Regions from separate parts of the Pantoea sp. NSTU24 genome, predicted to be linked through region 1. Evidence: predicted binding sites of a transcription regulator. Region 1 holds the regulator's gene; the other holds the start of a gene.
The links. The regulator PhoB, encoded in region 1, activates phosphate uptake and scavenging genes when phosphate is short. The targets are predictions, from matches to a motif close to CTGTCATAAAACTGNCNNAT.
Positions count from the first base shown of each region.

Region 2: the regulator PhoB is predicted to act here: its motif matches at 1,817-1,836, upstream of serA (phosphoglycerate dehydrogenase).

Region 1 covers NZ_JBKIWZ010000001.1:313,114-320,961, reverse strand. The annotation lists gene brnQ (branched-chain amino acid transporter carrier protein BrnQ) at 1-1,068, opposite strand, end outside; gene ACLHDD_RS01455 (cobalamin-independent methionine synthase II family protein) at 1,459-2,565, opposite strand; gene ACLHDD_RS01450 (PstS family phosphate ABC transporter substrate-binding protein) at 2,729-3,649, opposite strand; gene phoR (phosphate regulon sensor histidine kinase PhoR) at 3,669-4,982, opposite strand; gene phoB (phosphate response regulator transcription factor PhoB) at 4,997-5,686, opposite strand; gene sbcD (exonuclease subunit SbcD) at 5,884-7,083, shown strand; gene ACLHDD_RS01430 (AAA family ATPase) at 7,080-7,848, shown strand, end outside.
Region 2 covers NZ_JBKIWZ010000001.1:2,530,765-2,538,612, forward strand. The annotation lists gene ACLHDD_RS11985 (5-formyltetrahydrofolate cyclo-ligase) at 1-244, shown strand, start outside; gene serA (phosphoglycerate dehydrogenase) at 397-1,635, opposite strand; gene rpiA (ribose-5-phosphate isomerase RpiA) at 1,915-2,574, opposite strand; gene ACLHDD_RS12000 (LysR family transcriptional regulator ArgP) at 2,756-3,661, shown strand; gene ACLHDD_RS12005 (oxidative stress defense protein) at 3,692-4,417, opposite strand; gene argO (arginine exporter ArgO) at 4,562-5,185, opposite strand; gene mscS (small-conductance mechanosensitive channel MscS) at 5,310-6,191, opposite strand; gene fbaA (class II fructose-bisphosphate aldolase) at 6,372-7,451, opposite strand; gene pgk (phosphoglycerate kinase) at 7,557-7,848, opposite strand, start outside.

The DNA of each region.
Region 1 (7,848 bases):
CACGACCAGCACGATACAGGGCGGATAGATCGCCGTCAGTACCGGGATGGAGATCTGAATCAGATGGCTCAGGCCGAGATTCGACACCACCATTGAGAACAGACCCAGAATAAATACCAGCGTTTTATACGACAATGGCAGGTATTGCGCAAAAAATTCCGCACAGGCACAGGTCAGGCCCACCGCGGTCACCATGCAGGCAACAAAGATTAGCGCAGCCAGGAAGAAGCTGCCCATATTGCCGAAGGTGTGCTGAACATAGGCATGCAGAATCGCGGCGCCGTTGGCGTTTTGATCCACCAGTGCGCCACTGCCTGCGCCCAGTTTGAACAGGCAGAGGTAGACCAGCGTCAGGCCCAGACCGGCAATCAGGCCAGCCAGCACGGTATAGCGGGTGAGCAGCGCCGCATTTTCCACGCCACGGGAGCGGGCCGCGTTCACGATCACGATGCCAAAGACCAGTGCGCCCAGGGTATCCATGGTCAGATAACCATTAACGAAACCGCTGGAGAAGGCCGCACGCTGATAATCAGCGGTCGCCGTAATGGTTCCGCCTGCCGGCCAGAGCAGCGCCGCCACACCGAGCACAGTCAGGGCAATAATTTTCAGCGGCGCCAGGAAGTGGCCCACGGTATCCAGCAGTTTGCCAGGATAGAGCGACACACCAATGACCAGCACGAAGTAGATCAGGCTGTAGATAAACAGCGGCAGCGGGCCTTCACCGGTCAGCGGGGCGATCCCCATCTCAAAAGAGACCGTCGCGGTGCGCGGGGTGGCAAACAGCGGGCCGACAGCCAGATAGCAGACGGTTGCCAGCACGATGCCCGCCACTTTGCCAATCGGAGTGCTGAGCGCATCCACGCCGCCGCCCACACGGGCCAGCGCGATCACGGTCATGACGGGCAGGCCGACAGCGGTGAGCAGGAAGCCGAGTGCGGCAGTCCAGACATGTTCACCAGACTGAATACCAACCATAGGCGGGAAAATAATGTTACCCGCGCCAACGAACAGGGCAAATGTCATAAAGCCCAGCGCGAGAATGTCCTTCGAAGTTAAACGATGTGTCATACGGCCTGTCACTGATGTTGCGGTGGAAGTTGAGTTTGTGTTGTCCCCCTCGCTGCGTCTGAACCGCGACGACTGACGATGTCAGAGCACGGTGTCCGTCACGGGCTGGCGCGCAGGTGGTTTAATCTGCTGTTATTCTGGTTACAGAGGGATGATTCGACAACGGCGCTAAGTAAAACGTTTATAGCGGTGAAAGGCAATACGGGATCGGAAAACCAGAAGGTTATCCCGCCCTTTTTCCAAAAGGCAGAGGATAGCGTTGATTTTTGCAGCGGGCACACCAGATGATGTGCCTGAAAAGTAATCAGGGCGTGAGAAATTCCCGCATAAACACCCGTTCAGATACACAAAAGGCGCGTTTTACGCGCCTGTCTGCACAACATTACAGTCTTACCAGACCTGTTTCGCGATATCGACCACTAACCGGATCTTCTGCCACTGCTCGGCTTCGCTCAGGCTGTTGCCCTCTTCCGTGGAGGCAAAACCGCACTGCGGGCTCAGGCAGATCTGATCCAGACTGACATATTGCGCCGCTTCCTCCAGCCGGATTTTCACCTGTGCCGGATCCTCCAGCTCCCCTACTTTGGTGGTGATGAGCCCCAGTACGACCTGCTGATGACCGGGCCTGATAAAGCGCAGTGGCTCAAAGCCGCCAGAGCGGGCGTTGTCATACTCCAGGAAGAAGGCGTCCACGTTGACGCTGCCGAACAGGATCTCCGCTACCGGTCCATAGCCGCCCTCTGAAATCCAGGTGGAGCGGAAATTGCCGCGACAGACATGCAGGCCCACGGTCAGATCGGCAGGTTTATCTGCCAGCGCGGTATTCAGCACCTGAGCATAAATCTGCGCCAGCTGTTCCGGGTCGTCGCCGCGCGCCCGGATATCGCGTTTCTGATCCTCAGAGCAGAGGTAAGCCCAGACGGTGTCGTCCAGCTGCAGATAGCGGCAGCCTGCGTCATAAAACGCGCTGATAGCCGCTTTGTAGGTCTGCGCCAGATCGCTGAAGTAATCCGCCAGATCCGGATAAACCTCCGCGTCAATGACTTTGCGGCCTCCACGGAAGTGCAGCACGCTGGGGCTGGGAATGGTCATCTTCGGCACCGCATCGCCGGCAATGCTCTGCAGGAAGCGGAAATGGTCGAGCATCGGATGGTCGGCCGGAAAGCCCAGCTTGCTGACCACTTTTACGCCATGCGCTTTGGTCTGAACGCCATTGAACTGAATGCCCTGCTCCGCCTCATAACGCTCAACGCCCTGCAAGCCGTAGAAGAAGTCGAAGTGCCACCAGCCGCGACGAAACTCGCCATCCGTCACTACCTTCAGGCCATTTTCACGCTGTTTCGCGACCACATCACGAATCGCCGCATCTTCAACCTCACGCAGTGCAGCGGCATCGATCTCACCGGCTGAAAACTGTTCGCGCGCCTGTTTAATGGCGGCAGGTCGCAGGAAGCTGCCGACGGTGTCGGCACGGAATGGGGCCGTTTCTCTTTGCATGATCACTCCTTTCTCGCCTGCCGGTAATGACGGCAGGAAATAGTTGCATTCTGATATGATCAGCCATCTGGATGGCTAAACGTCTGAGCGCAGAGTGGCACGCGCGCGGCGCGGCTGCAACTGAAGAAAATTCAGTGATGATGAAATTAATTCATGTTTGAGACTATTTCAGGGAAGCCTGTGCCTGGGCGATCTGGCTTTCCGACAGCGGCAGATAACCCGCTTCGCTGACACGCCGCTGTCCCTGAACCGAGAGCACCTGCTGCAGGAAGGCCGCCACCAGCGGCGGCAGCGGCTTACCGGGCGCTTTATTAACGTAGAGATAGAGCGGACGCGCCCAGGGGTAGCGGCCGCTGCGGATGGCGTCGGCGTCCGGAACGATCGCCTGCCCCTGATCGTTGGTTACCGCCACTATTTTTACGCCGCTGAGGTGAAAGCCGAAACTGGCATAGCCGATGCTGCGTGCATTGCCGGCAACCGCCTGTACCACCGCAGCAGAGCCGGGAAACTCCGCCACGTCGCTGCGAAAATCGCCCCGGCAGAGCGCCTGCTGCTTGAAAAATCCCCAGGTGCCCGAAGCGGAGTTGCGGCCATAGCGCTGGATCGGGCGGCTGCGCCACTGCGCCCCGGTCAGACCAAGGTCGCCCCAGCGCAGCGGCACATCGCGCGCGCCACACAGACGCGTCACCGAGAAGATGGCGTCGAGCTGACGCGGCGCAATCTGCTGCAGCGGATTATGCTGATTGACTACCACCACCAGCGCATCCATCGCCACCGGTACGGCCAGCGGCGGATAGCCGTAGCGCGCCTCAAAGGCCCGACGTTCATCGGCCTGCATCGGGCGGCTCATCGGCCCGAGTTGCGCCGCCCCCGCTGCCAGCGCGGTCGGAGCGGTCGAAGAGCCGGAGGCCTGCACCTGCACGTTAACGCCTGGCACCTGACGGCTGAAATCTTCGCTCCATAGCGTCATCAGATAGCCGAGCGTGTCAGACCCCACACTGCTGAGGTTGCCGGCGAGCGCGCCGGGCTGGGCGACCGCCAGCCCCGGCAGCAGAGTCACAATCAGTAAAAGAAGGAAGCGCATCAGGACGATCCGGCAGCGATTAATGAACGGCATTCTCCTGCATCACGCCGCTGACAATCAACCTTGCTGGCAGCGTAAAGGTAAAACAGGTCTCGCTGTTCGGCACGCTGGTGATGTCGAGCCGCGCGTTATGGTGGCTCAGCGCATGTTTCACTATCGCCAGCCCCAGTCCGCTGCCGCCGGTTGCCCGGGAACGCGCTTTATCGACGCGATAGAAACGCTCGGTCAGCCGTGGAATATGCTCTGGCGCAATACCCGGCCCGTTGTCGCACACCCGCAGGGTCGCCCCCTGCTTGCTGCGCAGCCAGCTGATATCAATTCGCGTGCCTGCTGGCGTGTGATTGACGGCGTTGTAAACCAGATTGGAGATGGCGCTGCGCAGCTGCTCATCGTTGCCGAACACCTTAAGGTGAGGATCGGTATGGAAATGAATCTCGTGGCGTCCGCCGCTCAGCGTTGCCGCCTCATGCTGCAGCAGTTTCAGCATCACCGGCACATCCACCTTCTCTTTCAGATCGATGGCCGGCGCGGCCTCGATACGTGACAGCGTCAGCAACTGCTTAACCAGACTGTCCATCCGCCGTGTCTGCTCCGACATAGTGTGTAGCGCCTTGCTGCGTGAAGGCTCGCTCATCACCGCGTCATTCATCATTTCCAGATAGCCCTGCAGCACCGTGAGCGGTGTGCGCAATTCATGGCTGACGTTGGCAAAGAAGTTGCGCCGGGCCCCTTCCAGCTGATGCATCTGCGTGACGTCGCGCGCCACCAGCAGCCACTGCCCCTCGCTGTAGGGCATCACGCGAAATTCCATGTGCAGTTTGTTGTTGAGTACCAGCGTCAGCGGCTTATCAAAATCACGCTGACGGAGGTAGCGTGAGAATTCCGGATAACGCAGAAGGTTGAGGATATTCTGGCCATTATCTTCCGGCCAGCGCAGGCCAAGATGCTGCTGCGCCAGTCCATTGCACCAGAAAATGGTCCCCTCTTCGGTGGTCAGAATCACGGCATCCGGCAACGACTCGGCCCCGCTGCGGAAGCGCTTAATCAGATTACCCAGTTCACGCCGCCGCCGCCGGTTTCGCAGCTGCATCTGATAGAGGCCATAAAACAGCGGCTCCCAGCTGGCACGCCCGGTGGGCGGCGTCATGGTCCGGTCAAGCCACAGCCAGTGCGACAGCCGCATGAGATTGTGAAAATGCCACAACAGCACCGTCAGCACGCTCAGCAGCAGCCACCAGGACAGACCGCCGAACAGCAGGCCCAGCAGCAGCCCGGGCAGGCAGGCCAGCAGCAGTTCTGCGAGTAATCTCTTCCAGGAGAGGCGTTCCAGCACGGTAACAGCTCCGTTTAGTAGCGGGCAGAGAAACGATACCCTGTTCCACGAACGGTTTGTACCATGCGATCGTGGCCGGAGACTTCCAGCGCTTTACGTAAACGGCGAATATGAACATCGACCGTGCGATCTTCCACATAGACATTGGTCCCCCAGACATGGTTGAGCAGCTGTTCGCGGCTGTAAACCCGTTCCGGGTGGGTCATAAAGAAGTGCAGCAGCTTATATTCGGTGGGGCCCATCTCCAGTGGCGTGCTTTCGGACATGACGCGATGTGAAGAGGGATCCAGACTAAGCCCCTGTATTTCAATCACCTCTTCCACGGCCATTGGCGAAATACGCCGCATCACCGCTTTAATTCGCGCCATCAGCTCTTTCGGTGAAAACGGCTTGGTGATGTAATCATCGGCGCCCACTTCCAGCCCGCGAACCCGATCTTCCTCTTCGCCGCGCGCAGTGAGCATCATCACCGGGATATCGCGCGTCATCGCTTCGCGTTTCAGGTGTTTGATAAACTGGATACCACTGCCGCCAGGTAACATCCAGTCCAGCAAAATCAGGTCGGGCCAGGGTTCAATCAGCTTGCCCACGGCGCTGTCATAATCTTCCGCCTCAATCGGCTGATAGTCGTTCTGCTCCAGAACAAAACACAACATTTCGCGGATGGGGGCTTCATCCTCCACAACCAGAATGCGCTTAGCCATTATTACTCCTGCAGATTATGACGGCTGTCACTGAGATTCGCGGCGCCATTATGCGTCAGTTTTGTGACACTTTTATGAAAAACATAACCTGCCTGTAACCTGCTTGAAAATCATTTATGACAGGGCCACGACATTTTTTTGCTTTGGCCGCAGAGCCCGTATAATCGCCGGGCGAATCACAACGGCAGGGATTTATCATGCGCATTATTCATACTGCGGACTGGCATCTGGGGCAGTTCTTCTATAACAAAAGCCGGGCGGCGGAACATCAGGCGTTTCTCGACTGGCTGTTGATCCAGATTGAACAGCATCAGGTGGATGCGCTGATTATCGCGGGCGATCTGTTCGACACCGGAACGCCGCCCAGCTATGCCCGCGAGATGTTCAACCGCTTTGTGGTGGCGCTGCAGCCCACGGGCTGCCAGCTGGTCGTGCTGGCGGGCAACCACGACTCCGTGGCCACGCTGAATGAGTCGCGTGAACTGCTCGCCTGCCTTAATACGCGGGTGATCGCCACGCCGCAGGAAAATGACGACGTGCTGCTGCTCACTACCCGCCAGGGCGAACCGGGCGCGCTGCTGTGCGCCATCCCCTATCTGCGTCCGCGCGATATCCTGCGCAGCCGGGCGGGCCAGTCGGGCCGGGATAAGCAGACCTCGCTGCTGGAGGCGATCGCCAGTCACTATCAGCAGCGTTTCGCCGCCGCACAGGCGCTGGGCCATGCGCTGCCAGTCATCGCGACAGGCCATCTCACTACCGTCGGCGTCAGCCAGAGCGATTCGGTGCGCGACATCTATATCGGTACGCTGGACGCCTTCCCCGCCAGCGCCTTTCCGGCAGCTGACTATATTGCACTGGGGCATATCCACCGCGCCCAGCGCGTCGCGGGCAGCGAGCATATCCGCTACAGCGGCTCGCCGATTCCGCTGAGTTTTGATGAACTGGGCAGCGAAAAAAGCGTCTTTCTGCTGGAGCTCGCGGCCAGCGGCCTGCAATCCGTCACGCCGCTGGTGGTGCCGCAGACGCAGCCGATGCGGATGCTGAAGGGATCGCTGGCGCAGATTGCCGACCAGCTCAATACCTTCAGCACGGATCCGCAGGCGAAGCCCATCTGGCTCGACATTGAGGTCACCACCCAGGAGTATCTCAGCGACCTGCAGCGGCAGGTCGAGAGCCTGACCGCCGCGCTGCCGGTGGAGGTTCTGCTTCTGCGCCGCAGCCGTGAACAGCGGCAGCAGAGTCTGGCGCGGCTCGACAATGAAACCCTGAATGAGCTGAAGGTGGAAGAGGTCTTCGCCCGCCGCCTGGCGCTGGATGAAGCGCTGGATGACACACAGATCGACGAGATGACTACCCTGTTCCGCCAGACGCTGGCCGCCATGGAAGAGACCCAATGAAGATCCTCACGCTCCGGTTCAAAAACCTTAATGCCCTGCGCGGTGAATGGTTCATCGACTTCCGTGCCGAACCTTTTGCCAGCAACGGTCTGTTCGCCATTACCGGTGCTACCGGCGCCGGTAAAACCACCCTGCTGGACGCCATCTGCCTGGCGCTCTATCACCAGACACCACGCCTGGGGGCGATATCTCAGAGCCAGAATGCGCTGATGACCCGCGACAGCGCGGAATGCCTGGCCGAAGTGGAGTTTGAGATCAAAGGCGAAGCCTGGCGCGCCTTCTGGAGTCAGAACCGTGCACGCGGCACCGCTGACGGCAAGCTTCAGGCGCCGCGCGTGGAGCTGGCGCGCTGCGCCGACAACGTGATTGTCGCCGATAAGGTTGGCGACAAGCTTAAGCTGATCGAAACCCTCTCCGGGCTCGATTTTGAGCGTTTTACCCGCTCGATGATGCTCTCTCAGGGGCAGTTCGCCGCCTTTCTCAACGCAAAGGCCAGCGAACGCGCCGAACTGTTGGAGGAGCTGACCGGCACGGAGATCTACGGCCTGATCTCCACCGCGATCTATGAGCGCCACAAAGAGGCGAAGACCCAGCTGGATCTGCTGCGCAGTCAGGCGGGCGCGATGGCACTGCTGGATGAGGAGGCGCGAGCGGCGCTGCAGCAGCAGCTCGCCGATCTGACCGACGCCGAACAGCGGCTCAGCACAGACTCTCAGCAGGCCCAACAGCAGCAGCAGTGGCTGCAGCAGACGCAGCAGCTTGGGC
Region 2 (7,848 bases), 2.2 Mb from region 1:
GTTGATCACTCTGGATCAATTGGATCTGATGCTGGTACCGCTGGTCGCATTCGATCAGCACGGGCAGCGACTGGGAATGGGAGGCGGTTTCTACGATCGCACGCTGCAGAACTGGCAGCAGCACGGCTTTCTGCCCGTAGGTGTGGCGCACGACTGTCAGCGGGTGGAGGAGTTGCCGGTGGCAGAATGGGATGTGGCTCTGCCTGCAGTTATCACGCCATCAAGGCTCTGGCAGTGGGAGTAGAAGCGCCCCGCTTTTACACGGCTGAATCCCGGATCAGGCAACAAAGAAGAGTGCAGCATGAAAGGAACAGGCTCAGCCGCAAAGCAGCCCGAGCCTGACGTTGCTGACACTATGAAGTGGCACACCCTGGCACCACCTCCTGTCTGAAGTGCTTAGTAAAGCAGACGGGCGCGAATAGTGCCCGGAATGGCCTTCATCAGCTGCAGGGCTTTATCCGCCACCTCTGGCTCCGCATCAATGTCGATAACCACATACCCCATAAATGGCGACGTCTGCAGGTACTGAGCGGCAATGTTGATGCCCTGCTCCGCAAAAATCTGGTTAATGGCCGTCAGCACACCTGGACGGTTTTCATGGATATGCAGCAGGCGGCTGGCGCTGATGCCGTGGATTGGCAATGAGACTTCCGGGAAATTGACTGCTGACAGCGTCGACCCGTTGTCGGAGTATTTCGCCAGTTTGCCCGCCACCTCAATACCAATATTCTCCTGCGCTTCTTCCGTCGAGCCGCCAATGTGCGGCGTCAGGATCACGTTATCGAACTCACTCAGTGGTGAAATAAAGGGATCGCTGTTGGTAGCCGGTTCTACGGGGAAGACGTCAATGGCTGCGCCACCCAAATGCTTACTGGCCAGCGCGTCGCACAGCGCCGGGATATCGACCACTGTACCGCGAGAGGCGTTAATCAGCAGCGCGCCAGGCTTCATCTGCGCCAGCTGTTCTGCGCCAATCATATCCTGCGTGGAGAGGGTTTCCGGCACGTGCAGGCTGACAACGTCGCTCATGCTGAGCAGGTCATTAAGATAGCGAACCTGGGTGGCATTTCCCAGCGGCAGTTTGTTTTCAATGTCGTAGAAGAAAACGTGCATCCCCAGACTTTCCGCCAGCACACCCAGTTGCATACCGATGTGACCGTAACCGATGATTCCCAGCTTCTTGCCACGCGCTTCAAACGAGCCTTTGGCATTCTTGTTCCAGATGCCACGGTGAGCTTTCGCGTTCGCTTCCGGGATGCCGCGCAACATCAGCAGCATCTCACCAATCACCAGTTCAGCCACCGAGCGGGTATTAGAGAACGGCGCGTTGAATACCGGGATCCCCCGGCTGGCCGCAGCGTCCAGATCAACCTGGTTAGTACCGATACAGAAACAACCCACGGCGACCAGCTTTTCAGCTGCGGCAAAAATCTCTTCAGTAAGCTGGGAGCGGGAACGGATACCAATGAAATGCGCATCGCGGATCGATGCTTTTAATGCGTCGGAGTCCAGTGCGCCCTTGTGGAATTCGATGTTGGTGTAGCCTGCAGCCCGCAGGTTATCCAGCGCACTCTGGTGGACACCTTCCACCAGCAGGAACTTAATCTTATCTTTTTCCAGTGATACCTTTGCCATTTCCCGATCCTATTCAGCGTTCAATGAGGACTACCATAAGCCAGCCTTCTGTCAAAATATCAAAAAAATCGCGTCCGGCAATACAAACGATTGCCCAGAGGCCAGCACGGCAACGGCTGACGGCAGCACATTGCCGGACAAAATCATGAGGTGGGCGTTTAAGAGAGAATGAACTCACTGCCGATGACGGTTATGTGACATAAGTCACCAAATTTCATCCGGGCGAGAAAAGATGATTTGCAGGCAGAAATAACCGGCGCCAGAGTGACGCCGGCCAGATCATCTTTTGATGGTTTTCACCCCGTCCGGCCCGCCAATCAGCGCGATGTCGGCACCACGCGCGGCAAAAAGACCGACGGTAACGACGCCAGGCAGGGCATTAATAGTTTTTTCCAGTTCGATCGGATCGAGAATGCGCAGATTATGCACATCAAGAATAATGTTGCCGTTGTCAGTGACCACGTTCTGACGATACTCAGGCAGCCCTCCCATTTTCACCAGTTCACGCGCCACATAACTGCGCGCCATCGGGATCACCTCAACCGGTAATGGAAAACGGCCCAGTACATCCACCTCTTTCGAGGCGTCGGCGATACAGATAAACGTCTGTGCCACCGCAGCCACGATTTTTTCCCGTGTCAGCGCCGCTCCACCGCCTTTGATCATCTGCATCTGAGGGTTGATCTCATCTGCGCCATCAACATAGACCGACAGCTGGTCAACCTCGTTCAGATCGAACACCTGAATGCCCAGGCTTTTCAGCTTCTGGGTAGAGGCGTCGGAGCTGGAGACGGCGCCGTCAATCTGATGTCTGACCGTGGCAAGCGCATCGATAAAGTGGGAAGCGGTCGATCCGGTGCCTACGCCAACAATGGTGCCTGGCTGCACGTACTCAAGTGCAGCCCAGCCAACGGCTTTTTTCAGTTCATCCTGGGTCATGGTATGTTTAAAACCTGTGCGACAACGAAGTGCGCGTAGTATAAAACAAGGCTTGCTGAAAATGCGCGGCTGACCGACGTGGATTTATCGGTTTGGAAGCCAGCCCACAAAAACAAGTGAGCCATTACCGGTGACACGCTTGTGGCAGAGTAACGTCCACCCTGAAGGAGAAAAAACAACAATGAAACGCCCGGATTATCGAACGCTTCAGGCGCTGGATTCAGTGATCCGCGAACGCGGATTTGAGCGTGCCGCACAAAAATTGTGTATCACGCAGTCGGCGGTATCACAGCGCATCAAGCAGCTGGAAAACCTGTTTGGCCAGCCGCTGCTGGTGCGCACGGTGCCGCCGCGCCCCACCGAACAGGGCCAGAAACTGCTGGCGTTGCTGCACCAGGTGGAACTGCTGGAAGAGGAGTGGCTGGGCGATGAGAATAGTGGCACCACGCCCCTGCTGCTGTCGCTGGCGGTCAACGCCGACAGTCTGGCGACCTGGCTGTTGCCTGCGCTGAAAGATGTGCTGGCAGACTCGCCCGTCCGCCTGAACCTGCAGGTTGAAGATGAAACCCGCACCCAGGAGCGCCTGCGTCGGGGCGAAGTGGTGGGCGCGGTCAGTATTCAGCCACAGCCTCTGCCCAGTTGCCTGGTGGATCAGCTCGGCGCGCTTGACTACCTGTTTGTGGCGTCGCGTGACTTTGCCGATCGCTTCTTCCCGAACGGCGTCACCCGCTCTGCTTTGCTGAAAGCGCCTGCGGTCGCGTTTGACCACCTTGACGATATGCACCAGGCTTTTCTGCAGCAGAACTTTGACCTGTCACCAGGCAGCGTTCCGTGCCACATCGTGAACTCCTCAGAGGCCTTTGTGCAGATGGCGCGACAGGGATCGACCTGCTGCATGATCCCGCATCTGCAGATTGAGCGTGAGCTGGCAAGCGGAGAGTTAATTGACCTGACGCCAGGCCTCTATCAGCGCCGCATGCTCTACTGGCACCGGTTTGCGCCTGAAAGCCGGTTAATGCGTCGGGTCACCGATGCGCTGATTGCGCACGGACATCGGGTGCTGCGTCAGGATGAAGTCGTCGCCTGAAAACAAAAACGGGGCAACAGCCCCGTTTTTTTATTGTGCCGCGTTGGGCTTGATCTCAAACACCACATCAACCTGATCGTCAAAGTTGATGCTCTGCTGATCATAGGTTTCCTGCGCAGAGGTATCTGCCGCCGCCGCCGCTTTATACATGCGGTTCATCGGCATCGGCTGATAGTTGGCAACCTGGTAACGAATGCTGTAGATCGGCCCCAGCTTCGCGTTAAATCCTTCTGCCAGCTGGGATGCCTGCCGGGTCGCATTCTTAATCGCCGCGTTACGCGCCTGCTCTTTATAACTCTCCGGGTTTGCCACGCCTAACTCAACGCTACGCACCTCGTTCAGGCCTGACTTCAATGCGCCATCCAGCAGATCGTTCAGCTTGTCCAGCTGGCGCAGCGTGACCTGTACCTGACGGACAGCACGGTAGCCTTTCAGGACTGATTTACCCTCTTTGGTGTAGTCATACTCAGGCTGCGTGCTCAGGTTAGCCGCCTCGATATCTTTCTTCTCAATGCCATTTTTCTGCAGAAAATCGAAATATTGAGCAACCCGGCTGTCCGCCTGCTTTTTCGCATCGGCGGCATCTTTGGATGAGACGTTCACCACGATAGAGAGCGTGGCGATATCGGGACGGGCATCGACTGTTGCCTTGCCTGAGGTCACCACGTGGGGCCCGTTCGGTAACTCATCAGCGTATACGCCAGGCAGTGCCCCGGCGCTCATGATTGCGGCCAGAGCCAATGCTTTCAGTTTCATGAAAGTCCTCCTTGAAAAGGTCACTATGATGGCTTCTAACCGGCGAAGCCCAGCAGCGCATCGGTATGCGCCATGCTTTGAGTGGTCATTATGGCAAAAGTTCGCCCGTCATGCGGCAATTACCGGCACGGCTCGCGACCGGATTCAAAAACCGGCTATGCCCTGGCGAGCCAGCTGCAGAGCGATGAACCACATGACCGCACCGACCAGCAGATTAATGATGCGCTGTGCTTTCATCGTGCGCAGCCGCGGGGAGAGCCACGCCGCCAGCAGCGCCAGACCGAAGAACCACAGTACCGATGCACTGATGGTCCCCAGTGCGAACCACTGGCGTGCCGTAGTGGTCGGCAGCTGACCGCCCAGGCTGCCCAGGACCACAAACGTATCAAGATAGACGTGTGGATTGAGCCAGGTGACCGCCAGCAGCGTTGCGATAATTCGTCCCCTGCCCTGTTTTAACGTCTCACCCTGTGCCAGGTCAGCGTCGCCACGAAAAGCACTGCGCAGCGCCCCCCAGCCATACCACAGCAGAAAGGCAACGCCTGCCCAGGTAATGGCCATCAACAGCAGCGGCGACTGGTTCAGCAGTGCGCTGCCGCCAAAGATGCCGCCACAGATCAGCAGAATATCGCTCAGCGAGCAGAGTGCCGCTGTCATCAGATGATACTGGCGCTTCACGCCCTGATTCATCACAAAAGCGTTCTGAGGGCCCAGCGGCAGGATGAGCGCAGCGCCAAGCGCAAGCCCCTGAAAATAAAGAGATAACACAGGATTACTTCCTCACAGGATTCGATGCGGTGAAGTATAAGGAGAGAAGGTAATAAGCGGAAATTGAAAGAATTAATCTGCGATTAGCAGAATTAATGGGCGACCCGGGTCGCCCGACGAAAGTTTACTGTGGCTGTGCCTCGGGTGCTGTAGCCTCTGGCTTACTGACCGCATGAAGATGCACATCCATTTGTGGATAAGGAATGCCAATCCCTTTCTCATCCAGGGCACGTTTAAAGTTCTTCATCAGGTCCCAGTAGACATTCTGGAGGTCTCCGCTGTTACTCCAGCAGCGCACTACGAAGTTCAGGGAGGATGCGGCCAGCTCGTTCAGACCGATCTGAATGCCCTTGTCTTTCAGTACGCGCTCATCGGCTTCCACCACCTGCTGCAGTAACGCGATTACTTCATCTACATCCGCGTCGTAGGCAACGCCAATAATAAACTCATTGCGGCGAACCGGCTCGCGCGAGAAGTTGACGATGTTTCCGCTGATGATCTTGCCATTCGGTACGACGACGATTTTGCCATCTGCAGAGCGCAGCGTGGTGGAAAAGATCTGCACGTTCAGGACAGTGCCCATTACGCCACCCAGATCGACAAACTCGCCAGTCCGGAACGGACGGAAGGTCACCAGCAATACGCCAGCCGCCAGGTTTGAGAGTGAGCCCTGTAAGGCCAGACCCACGGCCAGTCCGGCAGCACCCAGCACGGCAATCACCGAGGCCGTCTGGACACCAATGCGCCCCAGCGCGGCGATAAGCGTAAAAGCAATGACGCCATAGCGCACCAGCGCAGAGAGGAAATCGGCAACGGTGGCGTCGATGTGACGGGCCCGCAGCAGACGATTGACCGTATTGGAGATAATGCGGGCGATGATCATCCCGACGATAAGAATGGCGATGGCCGCAACGATATTGACGGCGTAGCTGAGGATCAGCGCCTGATTGCGTATCAGCCAGTTGCCCGCGTTATTGATGCCGTCGACGACGTGTAACTCTTCCATTAATAAGCCCTGTTGTTAGCTTCCCATCGGGGAATGACAAAACTGCCAGATGTAATCCGACACCCTGGTAACAAGGGTAATCAATTATCAGATGAAGTGCCAAATCCCCCTCTCTTCCGGCTGGCTTAACGCATAAAAAAAGGCCCTTTCGGGCCTTTTTTGTACGGTAACGGATAAACGTTACAGAACGTCGACAGCGTTCAGCTCTTTGAAAGCCTGCTCCAGACGCACGACCATTGAGGACTGGGCAGCACGCAGCCAGACACGCGGGTCATAATATTTCTTGTTTGGCTTGTCGTCGCCTTCCGGGTTACCCAGCTGGGACTGCAGATAGCCTTCGTTCTTTTTGTAGTACTGCAGGATACCGTCCCATGTCGCCCACTGGGTGTCGGTATCGATGTTCATCTTGATCACGCCGTAGCTGATAGACTCTTCGATTTCTGCTGCTGAAGAACCGGAACCGCCGTGGAAAACGAAGTCCAGCGCGTTGTGCGGCAGGCCATGTTTTTCACAGACAAATTTCTGCGAGTCACGCAGGATGGTTGGGGTCAGTTTTACGTTGCCTGGCTTGTAAACGCCGTGAACGTTACCGAATGAGGCCGCAATGGTGAAGCGCGGGCTGATCGCATGCAGTTTTTCGTACGCGTAGTTTACATCTTCTGGCTGCGTGTAGAGCGCTGATGCGTCCATGTGGCTGTTATCCACGCCATCTTCTTCACCACCGGTGCAGCCCAGTTCGATCTCCAGGGTCATGTCCAGTTTGGCCATGCGCGCCAGGTACTTGCTGCTGATTTCGATATTCTCTTCCAGAGACTCTTCTGACAGGTCAATCATGTGAGAAGAGAAGAGTGGCTTACCATTTTTCTGGAAGTACGCTTCGCCCGCGTCCAGCAGACCGTCGATCCACGGCAGCAGTTTCTTGGCACAGTGGTCGGTGTGCAGGATAACCGGCACGCCATACTGCTCTGCCATCAGGTGAACATGGTGTGCGCCAGCGATAGCACCGAAGATGGCCGCGCCCTGTGGCTTGTCAGTCTTGAAGCCTTTACCTGCGATAAAGGCCGCACCACCGTTAGAGAACTGGATGATGATAGGCGCTTTAACTTTCGCTGCCGCTTCGAGTGCCGCATTGATGGAGTCGGTGCCGACGCAGTTTACGGCTGGCAGTGCGAATTTGTTCTCTTTTGCAACTTTGAAGATCTTCTGTACGTCATCACCAGTAACAACGCCGGGTTTTACGAAATCAAAAATTTTAGACATGATTGTGTCCTGTTTCGTGACCGTTGTTCCCCTTAAGGAACGTCGATTTAAACGCCCAGTCGGGCAAGACTTCAGGCGATGCTGTCAGGCACCGCCCCCAAAGGATTACTGCTTCGCACGCTCTTCCAGCATGGCAACGGCTGGCAGTTTTTTGCCTTCCACGAACTCCAGGAATGCGCCGCCGCCGGTCGAGATGTAGGAAATTTTGTCTTCAATGCCGAACATATCGATAGCCGCTAAGGTATCGCCGCCGCCTGCCACAGAGAACGCGTCGCTGTCTGCAATGGCGTTAGCCACGATCTCAGTTCCTTTACGGAAGTTAGGGAACTCAAACACGCCTACCGGACCGTTCCACAGGATGGTTCTGGCGTTCTTCAGAATGGCCGCCATTGCCTGT